Regions from separate parts of the Shimazuella sp. NTD248 genome, predicted to be linked through region 2. Evidence: riboswitches for the same ligand, from Rfam matches in the RefSeq annotation. Region 2 holds a riboswitch; each other region holds the start of a gene.
The links. Region 2 has a riboswitch for S-adenosylmethionine ahead of metH (methionine synthase). Riboswitches for the same ligand answer to the same signal wherever they lie in the genome.
Positions count from the first base shown of each region.

Region 1 (6,122 bases), on a different contig from region 2:
TTTGAACCAATTCTTTCACACAGTCTTGGGATTCTAAAAGAGCAGTAACTGCTGACTGCTGAATAGCCCCAAACAAACTGACATAAAAATGATCTTGCAGCAGTTCAATCGCTTGAATGACAGATCTATTTCCAAGTGCGAATCCAACCCGCCAACCTGCCATATTATAGGTCTTACTCAACGTATAGATCTCAATTCCAATTTCTTTTGCACCTGGAGTTTGTAAGAAACTTAGTGGTTTTTGTCCATCAAAACCAATTGCTCCATATGCAAAATCGTGAACCACACAAATACTGTTTTGCGTTGCAAGTTTTACGGTTTCGACAAAAAACTCTGGTGTTGCAATTGCAGCAGTTGGATTGTTAGGATAATTTAAAAACATTAGTCTTGCTTGTTCTAAAATATCTTGAGATATTTGATGAAAGTCAGGGAGAAATTGATTATCTGCTAAAAGTGGCATCATTTCCATATGGGCTCCTGACATGGCAATTCCTGACCAATAATCAGGATACCCGGGATCAGGTACCAATGCGACATCTCCTGGATTTAAAAAACATTGTGCGATTTCTACTAATCCTACTTTTCCGCCAAAAAGAATGGCTACTTCTGTTTCTGGATCGAGTGATACATGATATTCTCGTTGATAGTAGGCAGCAATTGCTTCTTTGAGAAAAGTAAATCCACGGAACGGAGAATACTTGTGAAATTGTGGATTTTCAGCTGCTAATTGTAAGGAATGAATAATATGATCAGGAGTAGGGAGATCAGGATTTCCTTGACCGAGATTGATGACATCTTTTCCTGCTTGCACATATCGATTAACATCAGCTACCAATTTGGCAAAAAATTGTTTGGGTAATGACTGTAGTCGATCAGCATATTGAAATGTTTGCAATTTTTCCACTTCCTAGTTTGTATCTAATTATCTTATGCTACAATTTAGCCGAATAACTGTCAAAAACTTTTTGTTTAAAAAAGACTTTTTATTGACAAATACAAAATAAGCCTTTACTATTCTGAGATAGTACTTATTCAAAAACATTGGATAAACAAAAATATAAAGCTGTGCATCTCTTATCAAGAGTAGGTGGAGGGAAATGGCCCGATGAAGCCCAGCAACCGACCGTAATACCATCGCAAGATGGGGCTCATGTTTTTCTTATGGGCCGTGGAATAAACCCACGCAAGGCACGGTGCTAATTCCAACAGGACGTTGTTCGTTCTGTAAGATAAGAGGTTTGGACTATTCCGAGCCTCTTTCTTACAGAAAGAGGTTTTTTGATTTTGCCAGAAAAAAGGAGTGGTCATAGATGACAACAACTCAGGAGCGTTCGTATCGAGCACTAACGGTTGATACGGTTCGATCTGTAGTAGAACAGCTCCAGTATTTTGAAAATGTAAAACAATTGGAAGTATCGGAGGTTGGAGATGGAAATCTCAATTATGTGTTTCACCTTCGAGAACCAAAGACAAGTAAGTCTTTGATTGTAAAGCAAGCATTACCTTATGCAAAAGTAGTAGGAGAGAGTTGGCCTCTTACATTAGATCGGGCAAAAATCGAATACTTATCCTTGCAAAAAGCAGGAGAAGTGGTTCCTGAGTTAGTTCCCGTTGTTTATGATCATGATCAAGACTTAGCTTATACCGTGATGGAAGATTTATCTTCTCATGATATTCTTCGCTCTGGATGGATAGCTGGCAATCAGTATCCTGAGCTCGGAAAACATATTGGTACGTTTACTGCGCAAACATTATTTCATACTAGTGATTTTTATTTACATCCATTTACCAAGAAAGCCTTGGTTAAAGATTTCCTGAATCCAGAATTATGCAAAATTACGGAAGATCTCGTTTTTACTGATCCATTCTTTGATCATGATACGAATGAGATTTCTGATGAAATAAGACCTTTTGTAGTGAAGTTTTGGCAAGATGAAGAGTTAAAACGCGAGGCAGCCAAACTCAAACTGCAATTCCTCACAGAAGCAGAGGCTTTGCTTCATGGTGACCTCCACTCCGGAAGTATTTTCGTTACCAAAGATTCTACTAAGGTGATCGATCCAGAATTTGCTTTTGTTGGTCCTATTGGTTTTGATCTAGGTTCTTTCTTTGCTAATCTGTTGTTGAATTATATTTCTCAAGAAGCTCACCTCCAAAAAATGGAAGATTTGCAGGCTTTTCGCAAGTATCTATTAGATACAAGCAAGCAAACATGGGAAACGTTTGCCACTCAATTTTTAGAACTTTGCAAGACAAAAGGACATTTTACTTTTTCAAGCATTGATGGTGTAGCCGAAGCATTTCTTGAAAAAGTTTGGCAAGATACACTCGGTTTTACAGGTTGTGAAGTAGTGCGTAGAACGATTGGTCTGGCACAAGTTGCTGATCTAAATTCGATTGATGATGCACCAGTTCAAATTGACTTAAAACAAAAAGCACTGACTGTAGGAGCTGTATTGATTAAAAATAGAGGAAAGTTAAAAGATATCCATACTTTTCTCGCTTGGGTGGAGGAATCGTTAACATGACAGTTGTAGAGCAGAAAGTGGGAGTTACATCCGTAATTTATAAGAAAGATCATATCTCATTGTTGGATCAGCGTTTATTGCCACAAAAAATGGAATACGTTCGACTTTCTTCTCTCAATGATGTTTGGCATGCCATTCAGCGTCTACAAGTGAGAGGTGCGCCAGCTATTGGCATAGCAGCGGCCTTTGGACTTGTAGTATGGGCAAATGACTGGAAAGCATCTGATTTTCCTAGCTTTCTCGATGCACTGCGCCGCGCGAAGTCTCAGTTGGCAAGCTCACGTCCTACTGCAATTAATCTGAAGTGGGCTTTAGATCGCGTTGCAAATCAAGCAGAAAAGGTGAGTAGTGTTTCCGAAGCAAAACAAGTGATGGAAGCGGAAGCTTTGAAAATCCAAGCGGAAGATGAAGCAACTTGCCGAAAGATTGGTGAACATGGGTTGACATTGTTTGCCGACGAACAAAATATCATGACGATTTGTAATGCGGGTAGTATAGCGACAGCAAGATATGGCACCGCTTTAGCTCCTTTTTATATAGCAAAAGAACAAGGATGGAATCTTCACATCTATGCATGTGAAACCCGACCGCTTTTGCAAGGAGCACGTTTGACAACATGGGAATTGCAGCAAGCAGATATTGATGTGACATTGATTACGGACAGCATGGCTGCACACACGATGCAAACCAAAAGGATAGATGCAGTGATAGTTGGATGTGACCGGGTTGCTAGAAATGGTGATATTGCCAATAAAATAGGCACTTTTGGTCTTGCCATTCAAGCTAAAGCTTTGAATATACCATTTTATGTGGCAGCACCGCTGTCCACATTTGATATAGATACAGCTTCTGGTAAGGATATACCGATTGAAGAACGCTCTGGCGAAGAAATCTCTCGAATTGGGGATGCACTATTGGCACCGCTTTCTACCAAAGTCTTCAATCCAGCGTTTGATGTTACACCAGCAGATTATATTAAGGCAATTATTACCGAACAAGGGATTTTCTCCCCGAACAACTTAGACAATCTTATAGAGCAGATAACAAAGGAGACGGTGTCATGAAACGTACGAAATGGCTTATTTTTCTACTCATCTCGATCTTAGCATTGACCGCTTGCTCTAACGAACAAAACCAAGTAAACCAATCGACGAATAATAATTCTGTTTCTACATCATCTACCAGCCAAAGTAAGAACACAGCAATCCCAGAAAAATTAAAAAAGCCTCTAAAAATAGCAGCTATATCGCAATTGTCTATCGGTACGTTTTCTAGTCAATATATTGCAGGAGTACAAGCACAAGTAAAACAATTTGGAGGAGAAGTGCAAGTATATAATGCTGATAATGATCTTGCGAAAATGGCCTCTTATATCGATAATGCAGTAAGTCAAAAAGTGGATGGTATATTGTTGGATCATGGTCGTGCGGACGCACTCCTTCCAAGTGTAAAAAAAGCAATAGCAGCAGGTATTCCAGTCATTGCTTTTGATAGTGATCTACGCATCCCTGGTGTTACCGTTATCGATCAAGATGACTACTCCTTAGCTTGGAATTCCCTTCGTACCCTTGCGCAAGACCTCAATGGAAAAGGGAACATTGTCTACGTTTGGGTTGGCGGATTTGCTCCGATGGAAAACCGTAATGTGATCTATAACGCGTTTAAACAACGTTATCCAGAGATTAAAGAGATTGCTAAATTCGGAAATGCTTCTAATAACACTGCACTTGATACACAAACGCAGATGGAAGCTATTTTGCAAAAATATCCAAAAGGTCAAATTGACGCTGTATTTGCTCCTTGGGATGAATTTGCAAAAGGAGTTACTAGAGCAATTCAACAAGCAGGAAGAACAGAAATCAAAGTATATGGAATCGATTTAAGCGATGAGGATTTGCAGTTAATCCAGCAGAAAAACAGTCCATGGGTAGCATCAACAGCAACTGATCCATCGGAGATGGGGAAAATTCAAGTTCGATTCCTCTATCAAAAAATAGCGGGAGAAACTATTCCCCAAGTATTTAGTGTACAACCTCATTTGGTTGAAAAGAAGAATCTACCTAGTCAAGCTGTAACAATGGGTCAATTAGGGAAATACATCCCAGAGTGGGGCGCTACCAAAACGGCTACATCCCCTTGGATGGACAAGTTAGTTGAGGCGAATAAAAAATGACACTCCAGATGAAACGCATTGTCAAATCTTTTCATGAGAATAAAGTGCTCCAAAAAGTAGATTTTAATGTTCATAAAGGTGAGATTCATGCTTTATTAGGAGTGAATGGAGCTGGAAAGAGTACATTGGTAAAAATTTTGTCTGGTCAACTTCAAAGCGATAGTGGAGAAATAAAGATAGGAGAGCGACGGGTTTCGCTCTCTTCTCCACATCAAGCAATCGATGCTGGAATCGGTATTGTTGTACAGGAAGTGGATACAGCATTATTTCCTGAACTTACAGTAGCGGAAAACGTGAGTATACATGAATTGGTACAAGGTACTGCATTTTTCAGTAGACAGAAGCGAAAAAAACGAGCAAAAGAATGGCTAGAGCGAGTTGGATTAAATATTTCCATGGATCGATTGGTATCCGAATGCAGATTAAGTGAAAAACAGCAAATCGTAATCGCCCAAGCATTGGCTAGAAATGTGCAATTTCTTATTCTAGATGAACCAACTGCACCACTGAGTGAAGTAGAAACAAAAGCATTGTTTCAGCTCATGAGCCGTTTAAAAGATAGTGGAGTAGGAATTGTTTTTATAACACACCGCTTGCCTGAAATTCGTGCTATCTGTGATCGAGTAACGGTATTGCGAGAAGGACGAACCGTGCTGCAAAGTAAAGTATCGGAATTAACGGATGATCAAATTGTAGAAGCAATGCTCGGTAAACAGTTGTTAGCAATTCAAGAGAAAACACCTCAACAAAGGACTACTCCTTTGCTCAAAGTTCAGCAATTTTTTGTTCCTAAACTAGATAAATCGGTCACTTTTACTTTGCACGAAGGGGAAGTTTTAGGTATAGCTGGTTTAGTAGGGGCAGGAAAAACAGAGATTGCTAGAGCTCTAGCAGGGCAAGATCAAAGTTATAGTCTTGTTACGATTAAAGCAAAGCCTTGGAAAATAAAACATCCACAAAAAGCAATCGAAGCGGGAATTTGTCTCATTCCAGAAGAGAGGCGTAAAGAAGGGGTATTGGTTGATTTTCCGATAGACCAAAATCTTTCCTTGCCACATATCGATAAGATTACCCGAGCAGGATGGCTAGATTGGCGTAAAGAACGACTATTAGCAGAAAAAGTGATTGAACAATTAAGTATTCGAACTTCCTCTTCCAAACAATCAGTTGGGCTTCTCAGTGGAGGTAATCAACAAAAGGTATCCATTGGAAGGTGGTTGAATACGGATGCTTCTATCTACCTTTTTGATGAACCGACAAAAGGCATTGACATTGGAGCGAAAGTAGATGTTTTTTCGATCATCTCCAAATTGGCAGAAGAGAAAAAGGGTATTTTGTACTTTACAAGTGAGCTAAATGAACTATTGACAGTTGCCGATCGAATACTCGTGTTATATGATGGCAGATTTATTGCAGAGAGA
Region 1 covers NZ_JCAJZT010000002.1:413,749-419,870, reverse strand. Annotated here, with positions in the region: gene AC5WOE_RS06775 (pyridoxal phosphate-dependent aminotransferase) at 1-895, opposite strand, end outside; SAM riboswitch class I at 1,072-1,236, shown strand; gene mtnK (S-methyl-5-thioribose kinase) at 1,311-2,528, shown strand; gene mtnA (S-methyl-5-thioribose-1-phosphate isomerase) at 2,525-3,592, shown strand; gene AC5WOE_RS06760 (sugar ABC transporter substrate-binding protein) at 3,589-4,701, shown strand; gene AC5WOE_RS06755 (sugar ABC transporter ATP-binding protein) at 4,698-6,122, shown strand, end outside.
Region 1: linked by a shared signal. The riboswitch ahead of mtnK (S-methyl-5-thioribose kinase) and the one ahead of metH (methionine synthase) in region 2 are both predicted to bind S-adenosylmethionine.

Region 2 (6,122 bases):
AAAAGGCGGGGTTGGATGATGAGCAAAAATCTCATCTAAGTGTACCAATATAAGTTGACGTCCAGAGATGCAGCTTCCATCAAAACCAATCATCTCACCTGCTGGTTCAAAGACAGATGACATCTGCTTCGCATCGCGATCGTTCCATGCTTGTATTAACTTTAGATAGAGTCCACTTACTGATTCTTCACTTTTCATTTAGATTGCTCCTCTCATGCTCGGATGAGCAAGAATAAAATATATCATGTATAATCTAATTTTCTGCAAAAAAGCTGTTTCTTTATTCATGTTTGGATATTTGTCCTAAAACAGCTGTGGCGACAACAGAAAGTAATGTTGCCGCCACTGATCTCCTCAGACACAGGGATATTTACTTCCATTCCCATCTACGCTTCGGAGAATGGTCAGAGCAGAGAAAGCCAAGATGAGACTGTTGATGAAAATAGTCCATCCGTGGCAAAGTCACTCTCTTACAACACTCTATCTCACGTGGAGTACATTGATGAGAGCAGCGAATCCCAAATGGAGAGACATAGGAACAGCGATATAGCTCGCTCTCTAGTCCTCGATACAAAGAAGAGCTAACATCTACAATCTCCCAAGTACCAGAAGGAGGAATTCCTTCGGTAGATTCATCTTCGTTCAAGCTCCTAACGTATCGAGACATCGACTGGAAGGTTTCTTCCACCTTGTTGGAGCATTCCAGCCAATTTTCAAGGGAGACTTTCCGCTTCCGAGTCTGGTTACGTGCAAGAGCTTCCAAAGGAGGACAATCGACTAGTGCATAATGGATATGACAAGTAGAACGAAGCTGACCAATTAGCCGAATCATCGCTTCACGTTGACCTCTGTTGTCACCAGCATCTGTAATGATGACCCAACCACGATTATTTAGAACCCTTCTAAGTTTATCAAGGGCTTGTCTCATCGTTGGATCGATCAACTCGATAGGGACTTCTCCAATCCATTCTCCCCCTTGGAGAAACTCATCAGGGTCAATTTCATAAATCTCAGCTAGAGGTTCATAGACAAGACCTGCTCTACTCGCCCTCAATAGTTGGTGCTCTGCCATAGCAGAACGAACTGCCTTGATCAGGGTACTTTTTCCTGCACCGCATCGACCTGTCAAGAAGACGACAATACTTTCACCAAAAAGATAAAACATCTTGTCTGGTGAGGAAAGTAGGTTGAGCTCCCATCCTTCTCTAGCTATTTCTTCTTTGGTTGTTAGAGCCCAAATGCGACGCTTCTCTGCAATAGCTACTGCTTCTTCACACATGTCAAGCATCTCTACTGAGTTCGGAAACTCAATCGATACCCTTAGTACCTCAGACATATAACGGTACGCGCTTTTAAAGGGAATCTCGCAATTGTTTCTGAGATCATCCGGAAAATAAGCGTTACTGTTAGGCCTAAGCTTCCCTAGTCGCTGATCCAACAGAAACCGAATGGCAGTCTGTCGTATTATCTTATGCTCTTCTAGGCTAGCTACTCTCGTCATCTCTCCCTCTCTTCATAGAAATGCTGTATAGTGTAATTATATTAATATATCTTAATAAAAAACAGCAGGTTTAAACGTTAAAATTTACTTATAGCGAGAAAGACCATTGTATATAATGGTCTTTCATGTCAACACTTTTCTTTTTATCTCACAGCAGCAAAAGAAATTCTCGAATCCAACGCTTGGGACAGATCGTCCATAAGGTCTTCTACGTTTTCCAAGCCTACGGAAAAACGGAGCAATCCATCTGTTATCCCATGTTTTAATCTAACTTCTTGTGGCATTGCCGCATGGGACATCAATGCAGGATAAGATAGAATACTTTCTACAGAACCTAAACTAACTGCAACGATAGGCAGTCGAATCTTTTGAAGTAGTTTCCTTACTTTTGTTCCACTTCCTACATCAAAAGATAATACTGCGCCATGACCACTAGCTTGTTTACATTGTATACGATGACCTTCATGTTCCTCTAAACCGGTATAATATACTTTCTCCACCTCTTTATGCTCTTGTAACCACACTGCTAACTTTTCTGCATTTTTGGAAGATATGTCCAACCTCGCTTGCAGGGTTTTCAATCCCCGTAGAATTAGCCATGAATCCTGCACTCCTAGTACTGCTCCAAACGCATTTTGAAGAGTCTTGATTTGATTTGCTAATTGTTCATCTCTTACCGCTACAAGTCCTGCCACCACATCACTATGTCCGCCCAAAAACTTCGTTGCGCTATGCACAACGATATCGAATCCAAATGCTAATGGACGCTGATAATAAGGTGTTAAAAATGTATTATCGACAATAGATAATAATTTATTTTCTTTTGCTACTTTTACTATCTCGCCTAGATCTGTTACTTTTAGGGTTGGATTGGAAGGAGTTTCGATATAGATTGCTTTCGTATTTGGACGAAGTGCTTGAGTGATAGCTTCTGTTCTGGTTGTATCGACAAAAGTACTGTCAATCCCAAATCGACTTAGCACTTGCGTTAAAATACGATACGTACCACCATAAACATCCTGCGAAACAATGATATGGTCTCCTTTGGACAATAACAGAAACACAGTAGATATTGCTGCCATTCCGGAAGCAAAAGCGAAGCCTCGACAACCACTCTCTAGCTTTGCAATGGTATCTTCCAATGCTTGGCGTGTTGGATTTCCACTTCGGGAATAATCGAATTGCCCCGGATTATCGATATCAAACTGATGGAAGGTAGAAGCTTGATAGATGGGGACACTTGAAGCCCCTGTCTGTGGATCTAACTCATTTCCATTATGCAATAACAATGTCTCTATTCTCATCCAAATCACTCCCCGTTTCGTTTTACTAGGCACGTATTCGTATAAACTACTGAAGTTCTTGTCCTATTTTTTTGCATCAAAAAACCTCTTCTCCTAAGAGAAGAGGCCAGTTTTATCCATCGTTTCCTCTTCCCTTATCTATCAGGAATATACTTCCTGCAGGAATTGGCACCTTATTGATTAAATCAATTGGTTGCCGGGCTTCATCGGGCCAGTCCCTCCGCCGCTCTCGATAAGAGAATTATCAAAATATTATTTTATTCAAGATTTGCACTAGTTATTTTTAGGTTATCCTACATCTGAATAGAAGTCAAACACGAAAACAAAATTATCCGATATTATTTTAAATTGGGGTTCTATACTGGTTGACACCAAATGTAAGTTAATATAACTCCTAAGCAAAAATAATTGCAACTTTTCATAGATTATTATATATTCATCCAAAAGAAAATCCTTAAATCCAAAAGCAAGTACTCGAAAATATCCTGTAACAAATAAACAATCTTCTTTTTCTCCTAACCTTGTAGTATAATCAATAATTGGGAGTAACAATATTAACCAAATACAAATGAATCTTTCTCTTATCAAGAGTGGTGGAGGGACTGGCCCGATGAAACCCGGCAACCAATTGATCTATGGATCAATATGGTGCCAATTCCTGCGGATTATTGGATTCCGCGAGATGAGAGTTGACGATACAATCGTTCACCTTTCATCTTACCCAGATGAAAGGTTTTTTTGATCTTACACAAAGGATGATAGCAATGAACAGAACACCCATTGAAGAGCGACTGAAAGAAAAAATACTTATCATTGATGGAGCGATGGGAACAATGCTTCAACGTGCTCAGTTAACCGCAAAAGATTTTGATGGTGAAGAATATGAAGGGTGTAATGAAATTTTAAATCTAACCCGTCCGGATGTAATTCTTAATATTCACAAATCATATTTAGATGCTGGTGCCGATATCATTGAAACCAATACATTTGGGGCAACTTCTGTTGTTTTAGCGGAGTATGATTTACAAAACCGAACAACAGAAATCAACCAAGCAGCAGCACGCATCGCTTGTACAGCGCGGGATCATTTTAGTACAACAAATCATCCTCGTTATGTAGCTGGCTCTATCGGTCCCACGACCAAAACCCTTACCGTGACAGGCGGAATTACTTTTCATGAGTTAGCCCACTCATACTACGAACAAGTTGAAGCACTTTTGATGGAAAACATTGATCTTCTTTTATTGGAAACCTCACAAGACACCTTGAATGTAAAGGCTGCTTGTATCGGAATGGAACGCGCTTTTAAAGCGAGTAAAAGACGTGTTCCGATTATTATCTCTGGAACAATAGAACCAATGGGTACCATGCTGGCTGGTCAAAATATTGAGGCTTTTTATTTGTCGATCGAACATCTAAATCCTCTTGCAATTGGATTAAACTGTGCAACAGGGCCAGAATTTATGAAAGATCATATCCGCACATTATCCACTCTTGCTACTTGCGCTGTCTCATGTTATCCAAATGCTGGTCTACCAGATGAAGATGGTAATTACTTGGAAACTCCATCGGCTCTGGCAAAAAAATTAAGCGAATTTGCTGCGGCTGGGTGGCTTAATCTAGTTGGTGGTTGTTGTGGCACGACACCTGAGCACATTCGTGCTATTGAACAAGCTGTTGCCGCCTTTCAGCCACGTACCCCTGCCCCCTCACACCTTCCTGCTGTTTCTGGTATAGAATCTGTCTATGTTGAGGAAGACAATCGACCCTTACTTGTTGGAGAACGCACCAATGTGATTGGATCACGTTTATTTAAATCATGGATTGCAGAAGAAAAATACGAGGATGCATCTGAAGTTGCTCGCAAACAAGTAAAAGGCGGGGCACAAATCATCGATATTTGCCTTGCAGATCCTGATCGTGATGAGCTAGAAGATATGGAACGATTTTTGAAATTTGTGACAAAAAAAGTGAAAGTACCACTGATGATAGATTCTACAGATCCAAAAGTTATCGAAATGGCTCTATCCTACTCCCAAGGTAAAGCGATTATTAATTCCATTAACCTTGAAGATGGAGAAGAACGTTTCGCAGAAGTTGTCCCATTGCTTCATCGTTTTGGAGCTTCTGTAGTAGTTGGTACCATTGACGAGGAAGGAATGGCTGTGTCAAGAGAACGAAAATTGGCAGTAGCCCAGCGATCCTTTCAGTTGTTAACAGAGAAATATGGAGTAAATCCCCAAGATATAATTTTTGATCCACTCGTTTTTCCTGTTGGTACTGGTGATGAACAATATATTGGCTCTGCTTTAGAAACAGTAGAAGGAATTCGCCTTATAAAAGAAAGCTTACCAACATGCACCACTATACTCGGAGTTTCTAATGTCTCATTTGGTTTACCTATTGCTGGTCGTGAAGTTTTAAATGCGGTTTACCTTTATGAATGCACCAAAGCCGGACTCGATTATGCCATTGTAAACTCCGAGCGCCTTGAACGATATGCTTCTATTCCTGACGAAGAAAAACAACTAGCAAAAAAATTGTTATTTGATACGAATGAAACGAACTATGGTGAAGTATTAGCTGCATTTACTGAATTTTATCGTGAGAAAAAAATAGAAAAGAAACAATCTGCTCAAACCTTAACCCTAGAAGAACGCTTGGCCAATTATGTTATAGAAGGTTTCAAAGATGGGTTAATTGCCGATCTCAATTTGGCTCTACAAAAAACCTCTCCATTAGATATCATCAATGGACCACTTATGACTGGAATGGATGAAGTTGGACGACTCTTTAATGATAACCAATTAATCGTAGCGGAAGTACTGCAAAGTGCAGAAGTCATGAAAGCCTCTGTTGCACATCTAGAACCTCATATGGATAAGGAAGAAACTACTTCTAAAGGGAAAATCATTTTAGCTACCGTAAAAGGAGATGTTCACGATATTGGAAAAAATCTAGTAGAAATCATTCTTTCCAATAATGGTTATAACATTGTAAATCTTGGAATCAAAGTAACTCCAGAACAATTAATTGCTGCTTGTCGTGAAGAACTACCAGATGCAATTGGTTTATCGGGACTTTTAGTAAAATCAGCACAACAGATGGTTATCACCGCCCAAGATCTACAATCAGTTGGAATCAACATCCCTCTATTAGTAGGCGGGGCTGCCTTATCTAGAAAATTTACCGAAAACCGAATCACTCCAGCTTATGAAGGACTTGTTCTTTATGCCAAAGATGCCATGCATGGCTTGGATTTAGCAAATCAACTAAGCTCTCCCATTAAAAGAAAGGCTATTGTTGAAGAAATGCAA
Region 2 covers NZ_JCAJZT010000003.1:252,388-258,509, forward strand. Annotated here, with positions in the region: gene AC5WOE_RS08515 (SgcJ/EcaC family oxidoreductase) at 1-198, opposite strand, end outside; gene AC5WOE_RS08520 (P-loop nucleotide/nucleoside kinase family protein) at 371-1,501, opposite strand; gene AC5WOE_RS08525 (aminotransferase class I/II-fold pyridoxal phosphate-dependent enzyme) at 1,645-2,805, opposite strand; SAM riboswitch class I at 2,937-3,044, opposite strand; SAM riboswitch class I at 3,384-3,494, shown strand; gene metH (methionine synthase) at 3,570-6,122, shown strand, end outside.

Region 3 (6,122 bases), on a different contig from region 2:
ATAAGATTTTGATAGTAATAAAATTTTTGTTTTTCCCCTTTACATTCATAAAAGTTACACATTTTTAGGAAAATGTCAACGGACACATGATCATTGTTATCATTATTCGACATGATTGTATCTACCATTAGAAATAGTTCCTCTGATTCTCCCGATTTATGCAAGTGACCTTTTAGACGACCAAGGGTAATCAGTGCTTCAATTCTAATATCTTCTTTTACTTTAGGGGTATTTTCCAAATATTGAACTGCATCCAGAAGGTGTTCCTCTGCTGCTTTCATTTCCCCCAGATCAAAAAGCAATTTCCCATAAGAAAATTGCGCATGTCCTATCTCATCAGGATCATTTGCCACATGATGACATAGTGCTAATGCCTTTCGATATCGCGTTTTAGCTTCTTGTGTTCTTCCTAAAATAACAAAGATATCTGCTTTAATCGTCCAAAGGAAGAATAACCTACGGTATTCCTTGTTTTCCCAAGCAATTTGCAATCCCTCTTGGGCGTATTCTAATGCTTTTAAAGGGGAACCTGACCGTATCAAAAGATTTGCAAATCTCTCATAAATTTGGGTCGTGAGCACTAGGTTTGCCTTAAAATCGTCGATGTGCTTATATAAGTATTCCAATACCTGACGTGCTTCCTCATCACGACCTAGCTTTTCCAAATAGATGACTTTATTTAGGTAAGGGTAGAACTTAAAATATAGTCTCTCTCCTTTACCATCAAATACTTGAATTGCTTGGTCAGTATAAAGAAGAGCAGTTAAATAATCACCATCGTAAAATGCAACCCTCCCTAAGTCATTCAAACAAATAGAGCGCAGGTTAGAAGTAACTAAGTTAGGACATCGATCCAAATCTGCTAATGATTTTTTGAGATACTCCTTTGCTCTGCTCCACTTCCGCAATTCAAAAGCGATTTTTCCTCGTAATAGAGTGGCAACCACCGAAAGATCATAAAACATATGTAAGTCTACATAACTTTCAATCTCTTCTAAAGCCATTTGAGGATTTCCAGATAAGATATCTAACATATTATTCTGATTTTTAAACCTATATGCAAGGAGTGTGTCTATCATATACCCATTATTTGAAATCAATGATGATGAAATTTCCATCTAAAAGATCAATGAGTTTAGACTGGATCATCGAAAATCGAACTATCCCACTTGAAGTCACCGAAATGCTTCAACAATTAGCTGATAAACATCAATACCCTGTCGATAAAATGCACCAGCACAAGCAAGAAATAGCAAACGAGCTTCAACTCATGGGCAAAGGCTACATCGTAAAGTTTTTATTTCCAAATGGAATAGAGGATAACGAACGATGGCTGCATGCTCTCATTCGAATGGACATCAGGCGGTTACAAAAATAGAAAGGGTGAACCCAATGGCATTGCGGTTATCCGTGGAAGGAAATAGAACAAAAGTAAGTGAGTTTATAGAGGCGATCAAAAAAATCCCCCAATGGAGGTTTTACCGAGGATCAAAGGTGGCAATCGGTGGAGACGAGCTGAGAATCGACTACTTTTTCGATGAAAAACCTGTCCGGCCGTCCCTCGTAACAAATCGAGCCAGCACCGTATCCCTTAGCCTTGAAAATGGCAGCAAGCTGGAGTTTGTGCTGCTGGATACAGAAGTTGCCAATATGGGCAATGGGATTACCTATGTACATGGTAAAAGTTACGACATCTTCGCTGATTCACAGGAAAGCGATTAGAGACAAAGTTATCATGACAGCAAAAAACCGGTTCAAAACAACCGGTTTAATTTGCATGTAAATCATATGGGGTTTCTTGATAGACGTAATAGTTCAACCAATTCGTAAATAATAAATTGGCATGTGAACGCCATGTATGAATGGGAAGGTTATCTGGGTTATCTTGCGGGAAATAGTTTTCTGGCAGTTTTATCGGTAGACCACTCTTAACATCTCGAATATATTCCTCGTTTAATGTAAGTAAGTCATACTCCGAGTGACCTGTTACAAAAACTTGCTTTCGATCCTTGCTGGCGAGAAGGTAAACCCCCGCTTCCTCTGATTCCGATAATATTTCCAGTTCGCTGCACTTTTCTATGTCTTCCCGGCGGATATCGGTATAGCGGGAATGAGGTGCATAAAAAAGGTCATCAAATCCACGCAATAATCTCGTATTCGGTTTTGAAACTTTGTGAGCATATATCCCGGATAACTTTTCGGGCAGAGCGTATTTGGAAATACCATAATGAAAATAGAGTGCAGCTTGCGCTCCCCAGCATATATGCAAAGTGGAAGTGACATGCGTCATTTTCCATTCCATGATTTGCTTTAGTTCATCCCAGTAATCTACTTGCTCATACTCTAAATGCTCCACTGGGGCTCCAGTGATGATCAATCCATCGAATTTATCTTCCTTTATATCTGCAAATGTCTGATAAAAAGTCTCCAAATGGCTTGGCGGTGTATTTTTTGAAGTATGCGACTGCAAATGAAGAAGACTTACCTCTAGTTGCAGAGGCGAATTGCCTAACAACCGAAGCAGTTGTGTTTCGGTTGTGATTTTGGTAGGCATGATATTCAAGATCACCATTTTGAGCGGACGTATATCTTGATGAAAAGCCCGCTTTTCTGGCATCACAAAAATGTTTTCCTTGCGGAGGATTCCAGCCGCTGGAAGATTGTCTGGAATCTTAATCGGCACAACTATTTCCTCCTATATTTTAAATTTGTTGTTATTAATGAGCCAATTCACAAACATTTTGTGCCAAATCCGCTTGATATGCACGTCTTCCGCGTCTGTTGTAAAGAGCAACAAAGGACGCTACAGCTAAGCATATCTTCGCTTGGGATTTTTGGTATCTATTTTTGCACATTTATTGTTGGCTTTTTTCAAGTGCTTGTTCTAAATCCTCAATGATGTCATCTACAGATTCAATCCCAACTGACAAACGAATAAGTTCTGGGTTAACACCAGCTGCTTTTTGTTCATCCTCTGTGAGCTGTTGGTGTGTCGTACTTGCTGGATGGATCACAAGGGACTTCGCATCACCCACATTGGCTAGATGAGAAAATAAAGATAGATTTTCAATCAAACGTTTTCCTGCTTCTCGTCCGCCCTTGATGCCAAACGTAAAGATGGCTCCTTGTCCTTTTGCTAAATATTTTTGCGCTTTTTCATAGGAGGGATGACCTTCTAACCCAGGGTGATTTACCCATGTAATACTGTCGTGATTTTCTAAAAACTTGGCAACTTTCAGCGCATTTTCACTATGTCGTTCCATGCGCAGGTGCAGGGTTTCTAACCCTTGCAGCAATAAAAATGCATTAAATGGAGAAATAGCGGCACCTGTATCTCGCAATAGCTGGACACGTGCTTTAATAATATATGCAAGGGGTCCTACTGCTTCTGTATAAGAAACGCCATGGTAACTTGGGTCTGGTTCTGTTAGATCAGGGAACTTACCATTTTTCCAATTAAACTTTCCAGAGTCTACTAAAATTCCACCAATACTCGTTCCATGTCCTCCGATAAATTTGGTTGCAGAATGAACAATGATATCTGCTCCAAAATCAAATGGGCGACTTAAATAAGGTGTGGCAAACGTGTTGTCAATAATCAGCGGTATACCTGCTTCATGCGCTACATCGGCTACTACTTCTACATCTAATACATCTAATTGAGGGTTCCCGATGATTTCTGCAAACACAGCTTTGGTTTTATCTGTTATCGCTTTGCGAAAGTTATCTGGGTTAGTCTGATCTACGAAATGCACATGAATTCCCAGCTTAGGAAGCGTGTGCCGAAATAAATTATAGGTGCCGCCATAAAGGTTGCTTGAGGCTACAATCTCATCTCCAGCTCTGGCGATATTTAAAATCGAATACGTAATCGCAGCTTGACCTGAACTAGTTGCAAGTGCTCCAACACCACCTTCCAGCTCAGCAACTCTTTTTTCTAAAATATCCGTTGTAGGATTCATAATCCGAGTATATATATTTCCAAATTCTTTTAACGCAAATAAATCAGCAGCATGCTGTGTATCGTCAAATACATACGAAGTTGTTTGATAAATAGGAACGGCTCTTGCATTGGTAGCAGGGTCTGGTGCCTGACCCCCATGAACAGTAATCGTCTCAGGTCGAAATGTACTCAATGATAATTCCCCCTTTTTTATCGCACAAAAAAAGCCTCTTTCTTATCCAGAAGAGGCTTTGGGTTTCTAAATTCCTCATCTTATCTGTTAGAGACGTTTGTCTCTACAGGAATTGGCACCTTCTAGTGAATCACTAGGGTTGCCGGGCATCATCGGGCCAGTCCCTCCGCCTCTCTGGATAAGAGATATTAAAAATATATAGTTCAACACTCGGTTTACTCGATTATATTGAATTTTGCGGCAACCGTCAATACTCTTCCTGTCCTATCTTTTCCATATTGTATTGCTTTCCCAATGACCATTTTAATAAAGGGGACGTTATAGCCGTAGTGATAATCGCAATGAGAAATAAAATACAGTAATCATTGGCAGAAATTAATTTACTGGTTAAACCAATGTTTGCAAACACGAGTATCATCAACCCACGAGCATTCATCAAAGCCCCGATGGCACTTGATTCCCCCCAACTATATCCTATCCCTTTTGCGAAGAACAAGCAGGTAAAGTATTTGCAAATAAATGCTACACCAATAAACAGGAGAATGATCCCGATATGATAACTGTTTGTAAAAGAACGCAAATCGATATTAAAACCCGAACTTACAAAGTAAATAGGAACCAAAAGAGTATTAACAAAATCGGAAATCTTCACATTGAGATCTTTTGTGACAGGGTCTAATCTAGGTATAATTAGTCCTGCTATAAAACCTCCAAAAATAGCATGCAGTCCCATTTTTTCAGTGATCAAACTGCTGCCTAAAAACAAAATGAGAAATATTGCGAAAAATTCATTTTGGAGGGTAGGAAACTTTTGGATCAAAAACTTTAAAAGAGGTCTGATCACAAAAAACATGACTACAAGATAAAGACTCAAATACAGAAATATACTAACACTGCTGAAAGATAAATTAAGAGCAGCAATAGACAAAATGATTGGTAACATCATCCATGCGATGATATCTTCTATACTCGCGCCAAATATTACAAATCTCCCCAAATTTGTTTTGATCAACTTATGCTGATCCAAAATCCGGACAAGTACAGGAAAAGCTGTCACAGAAATGCTGGCTGCCATAAACAGCGAATAAACTAATTGTGTTGTAAATTTTGGTCCTATCGATGGGTATACATACCAACTTAACAGAAACAACATAAGAAATGCCGGTATAATACCTACAAGAGCAAGGAGAACAGCGTTTTTTATTAATTTCTCCTCTTCTAGCTTTTCGTCATTTGCATGAATCCCTACAAGAAACATATACAAAGATATCCCAAACTGACTGAGGATATATAACTGATCTTTGATATTTTTATTGAACAACCATTCTTGAAAACTTGGAAACAAAAGACCTAATACAGAGGGTCCTAGTATCAGTCCTCCAATCATCTCCCCGACAACTTTTGGTTGACCAATACGAGCAGCCAAAGCACCAAATAACTGAGCAACAACAACAATGATTAATAAGCTTAATAGAAATTTAAAAAGCATCCACATTCCTACCTGTCTTATTCAAGGATGATAACAGCACTTGGGCGAAACTTGATTGTTCCTAATTTTCCAATGTCCCAGAATAATAATAACATTTTTATGTCCATTTAGGTTTGTTTCATAAATAAATAGTTAGAGCTATCACCATGAATATATCTTTTCATAATGAATATAACTTACTAAGGAAACCTACAGCACTATCTTAAACAGCTATCGTTTTCCTATATGCTTTTGCCATGCTTCCCCCTACTCGAAGTACATCTTGCATGGTATGATAGGAAAAAAGATATGTTTTTGGGAGGACGAAAAGTTGTTTGAAACCGTACTTGCATCTATGGGAATGGGAGCAGCAAAGATTGACCTACGTTTAAACAAAGAAATAGTAACAACAGGACAAGAAGTTACTGGGCAGATCGTAGCTACTGGCGGTAGTGCCGAACAAAAAGTAGAAGGACTTTCGGTTTACTTTATGCTCCAATCCGTTCATGCTCGCAGTG
Region 3 covers NZ_JCAJZT010000004.1:110,498-116,619, reverse strand. Annotated here, with positions in the region: gene AC5WOE_RS10190 (hypothetical protein) at 1-1,004, opposite strand, end outside; gene AC5WOE_RS10185 (hypothetical protein) at 1,106-1,378, shown strand; gene AC5WOE_RS10180 (hypothetical protein) at 1,393-1,722, shown strand; gene metA (homoserine O-acetyltransferase MetA) at 1,769-2,683, opposite strand; gene AC5WOE_RS10170 (homocysteine synthase) at 2,856-4,136, opposite strand; SAM riboswitch class I at 4,214-4,321, opposite strand; gene AC5WOE_RS10165 (cation:proton antiporter) at 4,384-5,625, opposite strand; gene AC5WOE_RS10160 (sporulation protein) at 5,936-6,122, shown strand, end outside.
Region 3: linked by a shared signal. The riboswitch ahead of AC5WOE_RS10170 (homocysteine synthase) and the one ahead of metH (methionine synthase) in region 2 are both predicted to bind S-adenosylmethionine.